Regions from separate parts of the Peribacillus sp. NPDC097225 genome, predicted to be linked through region 1. Evidence: riboswitches for the same ligand, from Rfam matches in the RefSeq annotation. Region 1 holds a riboswitch; the other holds the start of a gene.
What was found. Region 1 has a riboswitch for FMN ahead of ribE (riboflavin synthase). Riboswitches for the same ligand answer to the same signal wherever they lie in the genome.
Positions count from the first base shown of each region.

Region 2: another riboswitch for FMN. It lies ahead of ACIQXH_RS01230 (ECF transporter S component); the one in region 1 lies ahead of ribE (riboflavin synthase).

Region 1 is NZ_JBIWDJ010000005.1:157,727-165,916, forward strand. It holds gene megL (methionine gamma-lyase) at 42-1,217, shown strand; gene ACIQXH_RS15760 (tryptophan-rich sensory protein) at 1,244-1,972, opposite strand; gene ACIQXH_RS15765 (GNAT family N-acetyltransferase) at 2,196-2,786, opposite strand; FMN riboswitch at 3,074-3,204, shown strand; gene ribE (riboflavin synthase) at 3,353-3,991, shown strand; partial or broken gene ribB (3,4-dihydroxy-2-butanone-4-phosphate synthase) at 4,010-4,612, shown strand; gene ribH (6,7-dimethyl-8-ribityllumazine synthase) at 4,676-5,146, shown strand; gene ACIQXH_RS15785 (methyl-accepting chemotaxis protein) at 5,201-6,706, opposite strand; gene ACIQXH_RS15790 (DHH family phosphoesterase) at 6,931-8,100, shown strand.
Region 2 is NZ_JBIWDJ010000001.1:250,038-258,227, reverse strand. It holds gene ACIQXH_RS01250 (ATP-binding protein) at 1-485, shown strand, start outside; gene sigX (RNA polymerase sigma factor SigX) at 660-1,241, shown strand; gene ACIQXH_RS01240 (hypothetical protein) at 1,207-2,421, shown strand; gene serA (phosphoglycerate dehydrogenase) at 2,511-4,085, opposite strand; FMN riboswitch at 4,425-4,556, shown strand; gene ACIQXH_RS01230 (ECF transporter S component) at 4,727-5,299, shown strand; gene ACIQXH_RS01225 (ferredoxin) at 5,434-5,682, opposite strand; gene ACIQXH_RS01220 (YpbB family protein) at 5,970-7,037, shown strand; gene ACIQXH_RS01215 (RecQ family ATP-dependent DNA helicase) at 7,034-8,190, shown strand, end outside.

The DNA of each region.
Region 1 (8,190 bases):
AACATATGATAGATATAGCTATTTGGATAGGGGGAGTTAGAATGGGAGAGAAATATAAGCATATTGAAACAGCTGTGATTCATGAAGGATATGATTCGAAGGAGCATTTAGGAAGCTTGACCACACCTTTGTTTCAAACCTCGACATTTACGTTCGATACGGCCGAACAAGGGGAAAACCGGTTTGCTGGTTTAGAAGATGGATATATTTACTCGAGGCTGGGAAATCCGACGGTTCGGGTGCTGGAAGAGAAGATTGCGGCCTTGGAAGGCGGTGAAGCGGGACTTGCGTTCAGTTCAGGGATGGCTGCCGTGTCTGCGGTCCTTTTTGCTTTGACCAAAGCCGATGACCATATTGTTTGTTCAAAAGGGTTGTATGGATGTACTTTCGGCCTTCTTCAACTGATGGAGGAAAAATACCGAATCACCCACGATTTTTGCGATATGGAAACGGAGGACCAGCTAAGGAGCATGATCCGTCCGAATACGACCTGCATCTATGTTGAGACGCCGATTAATCCGACGATGAAAATGATCGATTTAGGATTGGTCATGAAAGTCGCCAAGGAGAATAATGTGCCTGTCGTGGTCGATAATACGTTTTCCACTCCATATTTACAGAAGCCACTGGAATTTGGATGTGATGTCGTCCTTCATAGTGCTACGAAGTATCTTTGTGGACATGGGGACGTTGTGGCCGGTCTGATTGTCGGAAAGAAGGAGTTTATCAATCAGGTGGCCATGACAACACAGAAGGATATCGGAGGGATTATTTCGCCATTTGATGCATGGTTGCTGTTGCGGGGATTAAAGACGTTGCCAGTCAGGATGGATCGTCACGCTTCTAATGCAACGGAGATCTTTCGCATGCTGAAACAGCATCAACGGGTTAAGGCCGTCTATTATCCAGGCGACGCAGAATCAGGGGATTATCGGATCATGGAAAAACAGATGAAATCCGGTGGAGGCATGATTTCCTTTGAACTGGAGGGGACAAAACAGGATGCCCAACGATTCCTCAATAACTTGAAGCTTATAAAAATCGCGGTCAGCCTAGGAGACGCTGAATCCTTGATCCAGCATCCCGCTACGATGACACACTCGTCCATCCCAAAAGAATCAAGAACGCAGATGGGCATCACCGACCAACTCATACGGCTCTCCGTCGGCCTAGAATCCTGGCATGACATCTGGTCTGACCTTGAACAGGCGTTTTAGGGGTCTGACCCCTTTTATTTCCTGAATTATTTCCTGAGGTTCCTGATCAGGACGGTTATGGATAGGATGAGGATGAGGGCGGCCAGGATATAGGATGTGGTGGTGATTGTCGGATGGGGCGTGCTGTTCCTTACGCCGATTCCGATGATGGCCCAGACGAAGACGAGTGGGTAGCACCAGTCCTTGTTTTTGATGGCAAAGAAGAATGCCAGAGCCGTGGCTACGAGTAAGAGGGCGATCGTCCATGCTACATCGGAAATCCCGAAACCATTCCAGCCGATATAGGTCAGATAGTAGGAAATGTTAGCAATGGTCGCGACGCTCACCCATCCTAGATAGACGGAAAAGGGCATCAAGTCGAGAAAGGCATGCCTCACTTTTATAATGTTTGTGTAAATGACAATCAAGGTCAATAAAAGTGTAATGATGATGATGACGGATAACAGGAAGTATTCGTAATGCCAAGCTAATAGCCAGGCTCCGTTAAATACACAGCTTAAGGCGAACCATGGGAAAGAGACCATATATGCGGGACTTGTTTGGTGTTTCCCCATAAACTGTCTGGCTACCCAGATGGCAAGAAGAAAATAAATCAATCCCCATATCGAGAATACATAGCCGGCTGGGGTAAAAAGAACGTCCAGTTTCCCGGAAACTTCTCCTGAGGTTTGGCCGTTGAAGGGAAGGTAATTAGCCAGGAAATTCATCGTGATGACGAATAGATAGGCAACAAGGTTGATAAGAACAATTAGCATGTGTCTTCCTCCTTTGAATGAAATTGGGACATATTATCTTATTCCTTTTAAATTGGAGAGATAACCTTTTTTAGCACATCGGAAGGAAGGATTCTTACTTGGTGGATAAAAGAAGGTATTCAAGATCTGTAAAGGGATAAAGGTACAACACGTCTAAAAAATAAGGACCTTGCTACTTTTATTGCAGCAAGGTCCTTTAAAGGTGTTTAATTAATTAGTGAAATTAGGATTTAGCGTTAACAACCGTTTCATCCTTTTTTTCGGGGGTTACATATTCTTCTTTTAATATGGAATAATAGGCGCTGTCTAATAATGTACCCTTCGTCATGTGGCTTTTACGGTGAATCCCTTCACACTTCATGCCTAAGCGATCCAATACTTTCCCGGATGCGGCATTTATCACATCACATTCAGCAAATACTCGCTCCAAATCCAAAACATTGAAGGCTAACTCCAGTATTGATTTTCCCGCTTCGGTCATATAGCCTTTACCCCAGAAATTCCGGTTTAAAGTATAACCCAGTTCTCCACATTTGTTCGATTCATGCACCCTGAATTCGATAGCCCCAATCATTTTGTTGTCTTCCTTTAACACGAGTGCATATTTGCCGATAGGCTCTTCCAAGAAATAGTTCGCTATGAAGTTCTTAGTCTGGTCCAAATCTTTATGTTTGTCGTAAAGGTAACGTGTCGTTTCTTCATCAGATGTATATTCATACATATCCTCAGCATCATCAAGCGAAACCGGACGTAAGATGATACGCTCACTTTCGATATGATTGTGCTGAACCATTAAAAGGTTTGTCTTTCCCATTTGAATTCCCCATTTATTCTTGATTTTCCAATTATTATATCATGATTTGTCACATTTATAAGAAAATAATGGAATCAAATTTTAGCATCTCTCTTGGATCGTGTATACGAGATTTGTATTATGGCAGGGATCCGTTGATATGTAAGCACCACGGCTATAGTCGCTTACATAGGATGGATTCCTCCCTTTTCTTATAGGATTTGCTTGCAACTATCGATTCATTTTAGGATAGATGTTTTACATCCGTACTTTAGAGTGTTAAAATAATGGAAGATTCAAAAAAATAGTTAGTCCTTCGGGGTCGGGTGAAAATCCCAACCGGCGGTGATGAAGCAATTCTAAGCCCGCGAGCCTGATAAAGGCAGGATTTGGTGAGAATCCAAAGCCGACAGTACAGTCTGGATGGGAGAAGGACGTGTGAAATCCAAGTGTATACGTACGCCTATTTTTTCAGAATATGAAATGATGGGTTTATTAGGTATACCATTTTTTTCACTCATTTCTCCTGCTAACTCCTTAGGCCATCCTAAGGGGTTTTTTATATGTGTATAAAAGGGGGAGAAACTATGTTTACCGGAATCATTGAGGAGATCGGCACGGTTCATTCCATGAAAAAGGGAAGAAGCAGCATGGAACTGGCCATTTCCTCTAAGAAAGTACTGGAAGATGTCCATCTTGGAGACAGCATTTCCGTTAGCGGGGTCTGTTTGACGGTGACTTCCTTCACACAGACTTTATTTACGGTCGATGTGATGCCTGAAACGGTGAAAGCTTCATCGATCCGGATATTGAAACCAGGTTCAGAAGTGAATCTTGAACGTGCGATGAGTGCTAATGGACGTTTCGGCGGCCATTTCGTTTCAGGTCATATTGATGGAACGGGCACCATCATGAAAAAAGAACGAAAAGAAAATGCCGTCTATTATGTGATCCAACTGGAAGAAGGGCTCAGTACATACTGTATGCCAAAAGGATCTGTTGCCATCGATGGGACAAGCTTGACGATATTCGGCATCGAGGGAAATTTGCTGACTGTATCACTCATTCCCTTGACCCATCAGGATACCATTTTGGGCAGGAAGGCGGCAGGCGATATCGTAAACATTGAAAACGACATGTTAGGGAAATATATCATACATCAAATGAAAAACAGCGAATCAAAACCAGGACTGGATTTAGCATTCTTGTCTAAGCATGGATTCTAATAAATGGAGGTGTACAGGATGTTCCATACCATTGAAGAAGCGATTGAAGATTTGAAAGCTGGGAAAGTAATCATCATTTCCGATGATGAAGACCGCGAAAATGAAGGGGATTTCGTGGTGCTTGCAGAAAAGGCGACACCCGAAGCCATTAACTTTATGGCGACGCATGGCCGTGGGTTGATTTGTACGACGATTACCGAACAGTTAGCGAAAAAGCTGAACTTGCATCCGATGGTCAATGATAACACCGATCATCATGGGACGGCCTTCACCGTAAGTATCGATCATAAAAGCACGTCTACCGGAATCAGTGCGTTCGAGCGGTCCATTACCATCCTTGAGCTTTTGAAGGAAGATTCGGTTGCCGAGGACTTTCAACGCCCGGGGCACACTTTTCCGTTGATAGCCAAGGCAGGGGGCGTGTTAAGCCGCACGGGACATACGGAAGCCTCCGTCGACTTGGCCAAGTTATGTGGGGCTGCTCCAGCAGGTGTCATTTGTGAAATCATGAATGAAGATGGAAGCATGGCACGTGTATCCGACTTGGAACTAATTGCGGATAAATTCAACCTGAAATTCATTACGATTGCGGACTTGGTACAATACCGTAAGCAAAAGGAATCATCGCAAGAACAGGTATACATTCAAAATGCATGATGTTTTTAAAATGAGGAGGAAATAGACATGGGGAAAATTATCGAAGCACAATTAATCGGATCGGGACTGAAAGTGGGAATCGTGGTTGGAAGGTTCAATGAGTTCATTACAAGCAAGCTATTGGGCGGAGCATTGGATGGTCTGAAACGCCACGGTGTTGACGAGGATGACGTGGACATCGCTTGGGTGCCAGGAGCATTTGAATTGCCGCTCATTGCCAAGAAACTTGTGAACACGGGGAAATACGACGCAGTGATTGGATTAGGGACGGTCATCAGAGGTTCTACTTCGCATTATGATTATGTCTGCAATGAAGCAGCGAAAGGAATGGCCTCCGTTGCTTTGGATACCGGAGTTCCGGTCATCTTCGGATTATTGACGACGGAAAATATCGAGCAGGCCATTGAACGGGCCGGCACGAAATCGGGAAATAAAGGATATGAAGCAGCGGTCAGTGCCATAGAAATGGCGAACCTTGGAAAACTGATTGAACAATAAATTAGATAGAAAGCCGCGGAAGGGCAACCATCCGCGGCTTTCTTCTTGAACAAATTACTTCTCGCTGACTGTCAGCTTTTCCAGGCTTCTTAAAAGGTCTTCAAAACTGGAGAAGTTACTTTCCATTTGGGTAATGAGGGTATTCTGATCCACCACGCTCGCGGCGACTTCCTCAAGGGAAGCGGCATTTTCCTGTACGATGCTGGCAATATTGGTCACTTCATTCGTTGCCGTACTCGAGTTTTGCGTCAAAGCTTGAAGCATGGTTTGAAGCTTGATCGATTGTTCCATGACTTGGAGCGTGTTTCCTTCCATCTCTTTGAAAACGTGTTCGACATCTTCGGACTTTTCCTTTATCATGCCTGCAACATCCAAGCTCTGATTCACGCCATCTGTCACCTCATTAGACTTGATGGAGATATGATGTAAGATTTGCTGGATTTGATTGGTCGCCTGTCGGCTGTTTACAGCAAGCTTCCTGATCTCATCCGCAACCACGGCAAAGCTCTTCCCATGTTCCCCCGCTCGTGCCGCCTCAATGGAGGCATTCAAGGAAATTAAGTTCGTTTGGTCCGAAATGTCTTCGATTGTTGCCAGAATCGTTTGGATCTGCTTATTTTGTTGATTCAATTCTTCCATTAAGAAGGCGGTCTGTTTAGCCTTTTCCCCCACGGATATAATATCTTGGGCAAGGATGATCATCGCCTGACGTCCATCTTTGGTGCTTGATTCATTTTCTACCGTATGGACTTTCATTTTATCGGATGCAAGGGTGGCCTGTTGAACCTCTCCATCGAATGAATCGATGGAATCTTTCACCTCATTGGCGCTTAATGCCTGGGATTCAATATTCCTTGTGACTTCTATAAAGGCATTCGTGATTTCCTTGGAGATATTTCCAGTGACTTGGACATTGGCTTGCAGCTCATTGTAAAAGTCGGTCAATCCATGAACGGATTTAGTGATTTCGTCAAGCATATCCTTTGTCTTGATTTCCGTTTGTCGGCTCTTTGCAAGCTCGACCAAGGCGACATTAATCGAAGCACTACCGATTAAACTGAAAAAGACGGATAAAATGGCAGTTAAAATAAATAAAAGAACGATACCAAGTACAGTGACGCCCTTTTCAGATAAAACCAAGGAAAAAGGTTCTGACCATAAAATCAGGTAAATCAGGAACCCTGAATATAGGACGATCGACAAGATGACATGATAATAATCGTAATAAATGGACGCAAAAAGAAGCCCTAGATATAACAGGACCAATGACAAAGGGCTACTGGACTGGATGATGATCGAAGCGAATAAAAGGTTGATCGTGATGCCGATAAGATAGGGAACCCCGAGTGTCCATTTTTTTAGCTTGATCAAAATGGAGGCCACAACGACGGGGATGATGCTAAAAAGGGCAATGATTCCAATGTTTAGAGTCGGTATGCCGACTGTGAATGATAATAGGAGGCCGGCAGCAATCGTGAATAGCGTGTAGATGATGATGGCCGAGTGTCTTGAGTTATTTATTATTTCTCTTGATGCACGATCTGATCTGAACTGATACATTGTCATACCTCGATTTCTATTTAGTAACTCATCTATATTACGATGTAAATATTACAAAATAAAGAAAAAAATTGAAGGTGTCCGGTTTTTTTTTACGTTCAAAGCGGTTTTGGGTGGAACCGTGTTAAAATAGTCGGATGTGATTATGCTACAATTGTAAAGATTGCAATTGAAAATCATTTCTTAGGGAAAAGTAAATATATTAGTTTTTAGGAGGGGTTTATGTGTACTATCTTTTTACACATAATGATTTAGACGGGGTCGGCTGCGGAATCGTCGCGAAGCTTGCATTTGGGGAAGACGTGGTAGTTAGCTATAATTCAATCGGCCGCCTTAATCAGAATGTCGAAGCATTTCTTGAGCAGGCGAATATCGAGGATACATTGATTGTTACCGATCTTTCGGTAAATGAAGATAATGAAAAAATGATTACGCAATTCGTTGAGGATGGAGGACATGCACTTTTAATCGACCATCATAAGTCGGCGCTGCATTTGAATGAACATGACTGGGCATCTGTTACGGTTGAACAGGAAGACGGCAAACAAACGGCAGCCACTTCTTTATTCTATCAATATGCGGTGGATCAAAAGTGGCTGGAGCCTTCACGGATTTTCTCTGAATTCGTTGAATTGGTTCGACAATATGATACATGGGAATGGCAGGCCAATAATAATGTAACGGCCAAGCGGTTGAATGACTTATTCTTCATGATTCCGATTGAAGAATTCGAAACGAAGATTGCACATAAGCTCTCATCAGCTGAAAGCTTCGCGTTTGATGAAGTGGAACAGACTCTTTTGGGAGTGGAAGAGAGTCGTGTGGATCGGTACATAAATAGGAAAAAAAGAGAAGTGTATCAGGCTACGGTCGGTCCTCATACAGTTGGGGTGGTCCATGCCGAGTCTTACCATTCGGAATTGGGTAATGAGCTATCAAAAGAATTTTCCCATCTGGATTATATTGCGATCCTTATGGTCGGAAGCAAAAGAATCAGTTTCCGCACCATCCATGATGAGATAGATGTAGCTGAGGTTGCAGGGAAATATGATGGGGGCGGCCATCAAAAAGCCGCAGGTTGTACGATGTCGGAAAAAGCATACAGCCAATTCGTCGAGAAGACCTTCTTCTCTGAACCGATTAAGCGCGACGCTCATAAGAACCAATTGAATGTGAAGAATTCACCAGAAGGTTGCCTATATTCAACGAGAGATAAACAGGATATCTTCATTTATGAAAATGATGAAGAAGAAGAGTGGATCATTGAAGTGAATGGAAAACTGATAAAGAAATCGTTTGATACGTTCGAGGAAGCGGAAAAATACACGAAACGTAAATATGTAGCCTGGCTTGCGAACGATGAAAGATACGAAGAGTTTGTGAATAGAGGGTAAGGCAATGCAGCTGTCCAAATTTGGGCGGCTGTTATTTGCAGTTGTTATATGGAGGGAAAAAAAACGAGGGTAGTACCTTAGTTCTTTTCT
Region 2 (8,190 bases), on a different contig from region 1:
ACCTTACTTATGACCTGGTTTCCGTCTCCCCCTATTTAAAGAGGATTACAAGTAAGTTCTATGGACTGGCTAGAGATAAAGGGATCACGATTACGACGCATCTTCAAGACGATGGGATCAACTGGAATTTTGACCCTGATAGAATTGAGCAGGTATTGACGAATTTAATTGATAATGCAATCCGTCATACTCCTGCAGGCGGAAAAATCGATGTCATTCAAAAAATGAGTGATCGCAGAGGCTTGATTATAGATGTGAAGGACTCTGGTTCAGGTATTCCGGAAGAAGACTTACCATTCGTATTCGAGAGATTTTATAAAGCGGATAAAGCACGTACCCGTGGACGGTCTGGTACGGGCCTAGGTCTGGCCATTGTTAAAAATATCATTGACGCACATGATGGATATATTTCGGTGAACAGTTTACCAGAAAAGGGAACAACATTCAGCTTTATTCTACCTCGAATATTGGAAAATGCTGAATAAATGTCAGATTGCTTGGCAAATAATCTTGATACATGAGAAACAGAGTGGGCAAAGGCAATTGGATTCTCCTAATTGCCGATGCCCATATTTTATTTGCGGGCAGTATATGGAGTAAATTGGGTAATTAGTATAAAATAAGTATGTAACTTTCATATGAAAATATCGACTATAATTATGAACGGATGTGGAGAAATAATGAATTCCATTTTCCACGATCTTTATGAAAAATATCACCAGGAAATTTATCAATTCATTTATTATATGACCAAAGACCGTGAAACGGCAGAGGACCTGGTTCAAGAAGTTTATATCAGGATAATGAAGGCCTATAATCGTTTTGAAGGCAATAGTAGTGAAAAAACCTGGATGTATTCCATTGCGAGAAATGTGACCATTGATTATTTTCGGAAACAAAAAGGATGGAAGAATAAAATCATTCCCACTATTGATTGGGATGGTCAGATGATTAAAGATAATCAGCCGATTCCCGAAGAAGTGGCCATTATGAATGATAATGTCAGAGAGATATATCGTTGCTTGAATCGATGTACTGTTAATCAAAAAGCAGTCATTATTTTACGGTACATACAAGGCATGTCCATTTCAGAAACCGCGGATGTACTGAATTGGAGTGAAAGTAAGGTAAAAACAACGCAACACCGCGCTTTAAAAGCGATTAAAAAAATGATGGATGATTCATCAGAAGAGGGGAGGAATTCCTTTGAAGAAATCCCGTTGGAAAGAAAGAGAAATTGAGGACTTGCTTCGCCAACTTCCGGAGGTAAAAGATAAACGCTCGAAGAAAGAAGTGTTTTCGAGGATAGAAGGTAAGCAAAGAAGAAACCGTAAAAAACTTTGGATTCCTCGTATTGTGGGCATTGCCTCCTTATTCTTAATGATGATCATTGGATCTTCACTGATGATTGGAAAAGATGAATCTCAAGAGCAGGAGGTTAATAGCCACGGCAATGGAAAATTGGCCATTTCAGAAAGTAAGATCATTTTGGATAAGCAAGAAAAGCATGATATTGAATCAAATGAAAAGCAGGATGTAAAGGAAGATATTGAGGGCGAACCAATAGAAAAAAATGAATTGAAAAGTAAATCTCAACAAGTGGAAAAAGAAAAAACACCCATTCGTGCGATTTACTCAGAAGATTTGCAGGGGAAGTCGACAATAACTCTAGGCGTGCCTGATCACCAACAGAATTTTATCGTACCTCTATCTTTTGTAGTCGATACTATCGAAGAAACGGAAGCCTTGGATCAGGTGGTAAAAAAGATGTCGACCATTAATGAGAAAAAATATGGCCTGTCCGATTATTTCCCTCTAGATATTAAGGTATCCCATGTTCCCACCAACAACACAGCAAATATCGAATTAAGGGCAGGCAGTAATCTGCTGGATGAGGATATCGTGTTTCTTAGAACCATGGAAGAAACCTTATCCTATCTAAATATTGATAAAGTGACATTTACAACGGACGGAAAATCTGGTGCCAGTTTTGCTCATGCCGGAACAGTAATAGAAGAAGAAATTCCCCGGCACAAGAATCGCACATTCTTTCTTTATCACACGGATAAATCATCTTCAAGTTTCCTTGTGCCTAGCAATATCGATTATCAGAACATGGAAGAGGCCCTACAAGCGGCAAAGGAGGAACCTGGCATAGAAGGGATTTCTTCTGCTCTACCGGAGAGTTTGAAGTGGGAGAACCTAAGATATGATGGGGGTTTAGTAACTGTAGAACTGGCACAAGAAGGCCGCTTGAAGAATGATTCAGAGTCGCTTCAAGGTTTGGAAGTCATTCTATTTACAGCTAAAGACTTTGGCTATGCAAAGGTGAAGTTTGAAAACTCCCCTGTAGAAATGGTAGGTTCTCTGAATTTATCGGAAGAGATTACAGTACCCGTTGCTCCTAACTTAGTTAATTAAAGGTCAAGTGCATGCTTGCGATGTGAGAGGCAGATGAGGGTCGTTCAACAAAAAAGGATGCCCGCTAGTGGGGCATCCTTAAGTGGAAATTATAAAGCTATTCGGGCCATGAAAGTAATTTCTTGTGTTTCCTCTAAGAATTGCTTCATATTATCTTCTAATGGTTTATCGAAACTCAATACCATGATAGCTTCCCCGCCAGCTTCTTTACGACCAACTTGCATAGTCGCGATATTTACTGCATGATCACCAAGAATTTTACCGACGTTACCGATTACTCCAGGTTTATCAGTGTGTTGGATATAAAGTAAATTAGCTTCTGGATGGAAATCAATTTTGAAACCATTCAGATTGACAATCCGGGAACCATAGTTCTCGATATGAGTACCACTAATGGTTAATTCGCGGGTGTCTCCTTTTACTTTTAGACTGATCAGGTTAGAATAACCTAGAGAGTCAGTAGAAACCTTTTCGCCAATGGTAATGCCACGCTCTTTAGCAACCAATAGCGCATTCACCTCATTAACTGAAGCATCTACTCTTGATTTGAAGAAGCCTGCTATTAGGCTTTTTGTTAGAATAGCGGTGTCGAAGTCCAACGATTCACCTGCATAAGTTACGGAAATCTCCTGAATGCCTTCTTTCATGCATTGTGAGGCAATGGAGCCCATTTGTTGGACTAGTTGATAGAATGGCTGAACCTTTTCGAATACCTCTTTAGAAATGGCTGGAAGGTTAATTGAACTTGATACAGGATTACCTTCAAAATAGGTTAATACTTCTTGGGCGACTTGAACGGCAACATTCAATTGGGCTTCTTTAGTCGAAGCTCCTAAATGAGGAGTAGCGATGACGTTATCAAGTTCAAGTAATTTATGGCCAAGCGGTGGTTCTTCAACAAATACATCCAACGCGGCTCCAGCTACATGTCCCTCGACAATCATTTCATATAAATCATCTTCATCTAGGATTCCGCCACGTGCACAGTTCAATACGTACACGCCTTTTTTACAGGTGAGTAACTTTTCTTTATTGATTAACCCTCTAGTTTCGTCCGTTAGAGGTGTATGTACAGTGATTATATCCGCTTTAGGGAGCAATTCATCTAAAGTCAGGGAAGTTACGGACATTTTTTTTGCACGATCGGCTGTTAAGAATGGGTCATAAACTATGACTTCCATTCCAAAAACTTTTGCGCGTTTGGCAATTTCTCCACCAATTCGTCCGAAACCAATTATGCCTAAAGTTTTCCCACGAAGTTCCGTTCCTGTATAAGAAGAGCGTTTCCATTCTCCATTTTTCAGGGAAGCATAAGCTTGCGGAATATGGCGCATCAAGGAAGCCATCATGGCAAATGTATGTTCAGCTGTTGAAATTGTATTTCCGTCAGGAGCATTCACAACAACGATTCCGCGTTTTGTTGCGGCAGGAATGTCAATGTTATCAACGCCGACACCTGCGCGAGCAATGATCTTTAGTTTTGGCATGCGGTTCATTAAATCTTCTGTAACCTTTGTTGCACTTCTAACCAGTATTGCATCAATCTGATCAAGTTCGTTTGCTGCTTCTTCTACAGTCTTCTGAATAAGAAGAATATTGGATGCCTCTGAAAGCGGTCCGAGTCCTTCTGGTTTAATGGCATCTGCTACTAAAATCTGATACACGTGTAAACACCTTCCTAGGTAAAATTCTCTTAAATTTCAGTTAATTTTACAATTGAAATGGGAAAACTGTCAATTTAGCATACCTATATGTAAGCGCTTTAATTAAAGTTGCTTTGAAATTCTCTTGTCCAAAACCGCAAGGGCAAAGGGTTTGAGCCGAAATTTTCTAAAAATAAAAATTATTTTAGACAGAGTAAAACGTCATGATTATAAATACATATTTTGTTTAAAATGAATAAAAGTGTAATATTTTATCAGTGTAAATTCATAGTTGCGATGAAAATACTATTCAAAAAAAGAAAAATCATTTATAATGAAAATTGTAAATTAATTTTATAGGTCTATCTTCGGGGCGGGGTGTAACTCCCCACCGGCGGTGATGAAGAAAATTCTTCTAAGCCCGCGAGCCTTAGGGCAGGATTTGGTGAGATTCCAAAGCCGACAGTATAGTCTGGATGGGAGAAGATGGAGGTTCCTGAATGCGTTCAAACAGTCAAGTGCTGAACGTTTGTTTGATGAAACCTTTAATTTATCCCTTTAATTCTGTCGGAATTAAGGGGTTTTTTATTGAACATCAACATTTATGAAGGATCCCTAACCTCTTTTTCAAGGTAGATCAAGAAAAAGAAGGAGAGAGAACTATGAAATCGAACAAAGTTAAAAAGATGGTCACACTTGCAATGTTAGGAAGTCTTTCCTACCTACTAATGCTTTTGAATTTTCCATTTCCGGGATTTCCGCCTTTTCTGAACATTGATTTTAGTGACATCCCAGCACTGATGGCGGCATTGATTTTCGGACCGCTTGCAGGAGTTTTAGTTGAATTCCTGAAAAATTTATTGGATATGGTCATGACTGGAAGCGATACTGGTGTACCGGTTGGACATATCTCTAACTTTATAGCGGGGGTATTATTCATACTGCCAACATATTATGTATATAAAAAAATAAGTTCGAAAAAAGGAATGACATTTGCCTTGCTAGCCGGAACAGTTTCCATGGCGCTAATTATGAGTGTCTTGAACTATTATGTCTTTTTACCGGCATATACTTTCTTTATGGGATGGGATGCCATGACCGCACCAGAGTCAAGACAATTCATAACTGCGGCAATACTCCCTTTTAACATCATTAAAGGGGTGCTCATTACTTCCGTTTTCATGCTATTATTTGTTAAACTCCAAACATGGATCAATAAAACAAGTATTATATAAACATGCTTAATATATAAAAAGAGGCAGAAACAACCAGATGATAACTGGGTTGTTTCTGCCTCTTTAATGTATGGGGAGAAGTTTTAAAAAATACATAAAAAAAGCCATTCTCAAAATGAAAATGGCTTTTATACTTATTCGAATTTTAAAGCGTCGCCCTCGAATGATTCGTCTGCGACTTTGATAGAGTCTGTGGGGCATCCTTCAAATGCATCCATCATGTCATCTATAAGAACATCGGGGATTTCAACGATTCCTTCGTTATCATCTAGCGTAACAAAAGCAATTCCTTCATCATCATAATCATAGATATCTGGTGCTGCAGCTCCACAGGCTCCACAAGCGATACATGTTTCTTTATCAACAATAGTAAATTTAGCCATGAATAAAACCCCTCCTAAGTTGATTTACAACTCAAAACCTTTTTTATTATAGATTAACATCTCTTTCTTATTGTAAGACCGAAAGCCGAACTTATCAATAGAAAATGTAACGATAATACGGAAGTATATGAAAAGTCAACACAAATTATTGGGAAAATTTCTTTATAACGAGTACGTATTTAGTTGTTTATTCACAAATATCATTGCATATATGACATAAAAAAAGGCGGTATTTGCAGATTTTTGTTACAATATAATTGGATAAATGGAACAAGGATGTGAGTTTCATGAACAATTATCTTCAAGCAATCATTTTATATGCGATACAAAAGTTCCAAGGTGAGCGTTCCATCTACGCAATTTATCATATGCTTCAGGGTAAAAAATCGTCCCAGACTATTCAGGATGCGCACTTATTTGGGCTGACGAACATATTTGGGACTATGCCTCGTTTTACCCGGGAGGAGTTATCTCAAAACATAAAATTGTTTCTTGAACTGAAACTAATCGAACCAACGGAAAAAAACGATGTGTATTTGATTAGTGAAAAAGGAGGAGGGGCGTTGGCCTCTTATTTCAAAAAGTGGCCTCTTCCTTTATCACTAAATGGGTGGAAATACCAAAACATCACCCCGGATTTTTGGAGAAGACTCAATCTTCTTATCCAAACTATATCCCATATTGTCCACAATGAAAGGCCTTTTTATCCGATACAACAGAATCAACGAGTACAGGAATTCGTAAAGGGTTTTTTATATGCCAACCAACAAAATCGAGAGTTACTTGCTCAGCATCTTTTTGATGAATTGGTCACCCTCTTAGAGATGCAAAGTGAGTTGAACCGTGACATTTTTGTTTTGAAAATTACGGGAGTCAATCGAATCGGACTTACGTTTGAGCAGATTGGAAAAAGGAAAGAAATTGATGAGTGGTTTGTGCACTACGTTTTTCTCGATTCATTGCATCAAATGCTCGCAGAGATATCAACAGTACGCGATTACCCTCTGTTGGCTTCTCTAATCCATGATTGGAAAAATGGTGGGCATCCTCATCTAACACAATCGACACATACGACTCTGCAATATATTCAGGCAGGGAAAACGCTACAGGAAATTGCAGAGATTCGTCGTTTAAAAGGAAATACGATTGAGGATCATCTCGTAGAAATCGTGCTATCGGACAAAAGTTTTTCGATAAATGACTATGTTCCAATAGAGGATGAAGACAAAATCATTACGGTCATTAAACGGTTGAATACGAGAAAACTCAAGGTAATCAAGGAAGCTGTCGATAATGAGCAAATTAGTTTTTTTCAAATAAGGCTTGTACTTGCGAAAATAGGTGATAGAGGATGAACTTGAATACAGTCCTGAAAGATAAATTTGGATTTGACAATTTTCGTCCTGGACAGTATGAGGTAATCGAATCCTTGCTAGAAGGGACCCACACATTGGCAATGCTTCCCACAGGGTCTGGTAAATCATTATGTTATCAACTCCCTGCTTACCTTATCAATAAGACGGCTATAATTGTTTCGCCGTTATTATCCCTGATGCAGGATCAGGCGGATCAGCTTAAGATGAGAGGAGAAAAAAGTGTTCTGACCCTCAATTCTTTTTTGACCGCGTATCAAAAAAAACAGGCATTTGAACGATTGCAAACGTATCGGTTTATTTTTCTGTCTCCCGAAATGCTTGGGCTAGAAAGTGTAATCCAGTCTTTAAGGAAAATTGACATAGGCTTATTTGTCATTGACGAGGCGCATTGCATTTCTCAATGGGGATATGATTTCAGGCCGGATTACTTGAACTTGGGAGAAGTGAGGCGTAAGTTAAATAACCCATTAACGCTTGCCTTGACGGCAACAGCAACAAAAGAAGTACGGGAAGATATTATCAGCAAATTGAATATATCCCAACATAAGGAAATCGTTTCATCCGTTGATCGGGAAAATATCGCGATACTTGTGGAAAATATATATAGCTACGAAGAAAAGCTTGCCCGTGTCCTCTCGCTTGTCAGGGAATTCCCAGGTAGTGGAATTATTTATTTTTCTTCGAAAAAAGTGGCTGAAGCGGTCTCGGGTTTTTTACAGGAAAATGGAGTCGGTAGTGTCAATTATTATCATGGAGGTATGGAACAGGAGCAAAGAATGCTCATTCAGCAGCAATTCATCTTGGGCCAGTTAAAAATCATTTGTGCAACGAGTGCGTTTGGAATGGGAGTCAATAAAGCTGATGTTAGATTTGTCATCCATTTTCATATGCCATCCACAATGGAATCATACCTTCAAGAAATAGGGAGGGCAGGCCGTGACCAAAAACAAAGTGTAGCCATTTTACTATATAGCGAAGGGGATGAAGGACTTCCGTTGCATTTGATGGAACAACAGCTACCAACTGACCATCAAATTGAGGCCGTTTGTTCGTATTTAAATGAAGCGAATAGAAGTATGGCTGATTTAAGTCTTTCTGAAAAAGAGCATCTTCTTCAGAGCTTTTCTTTGAA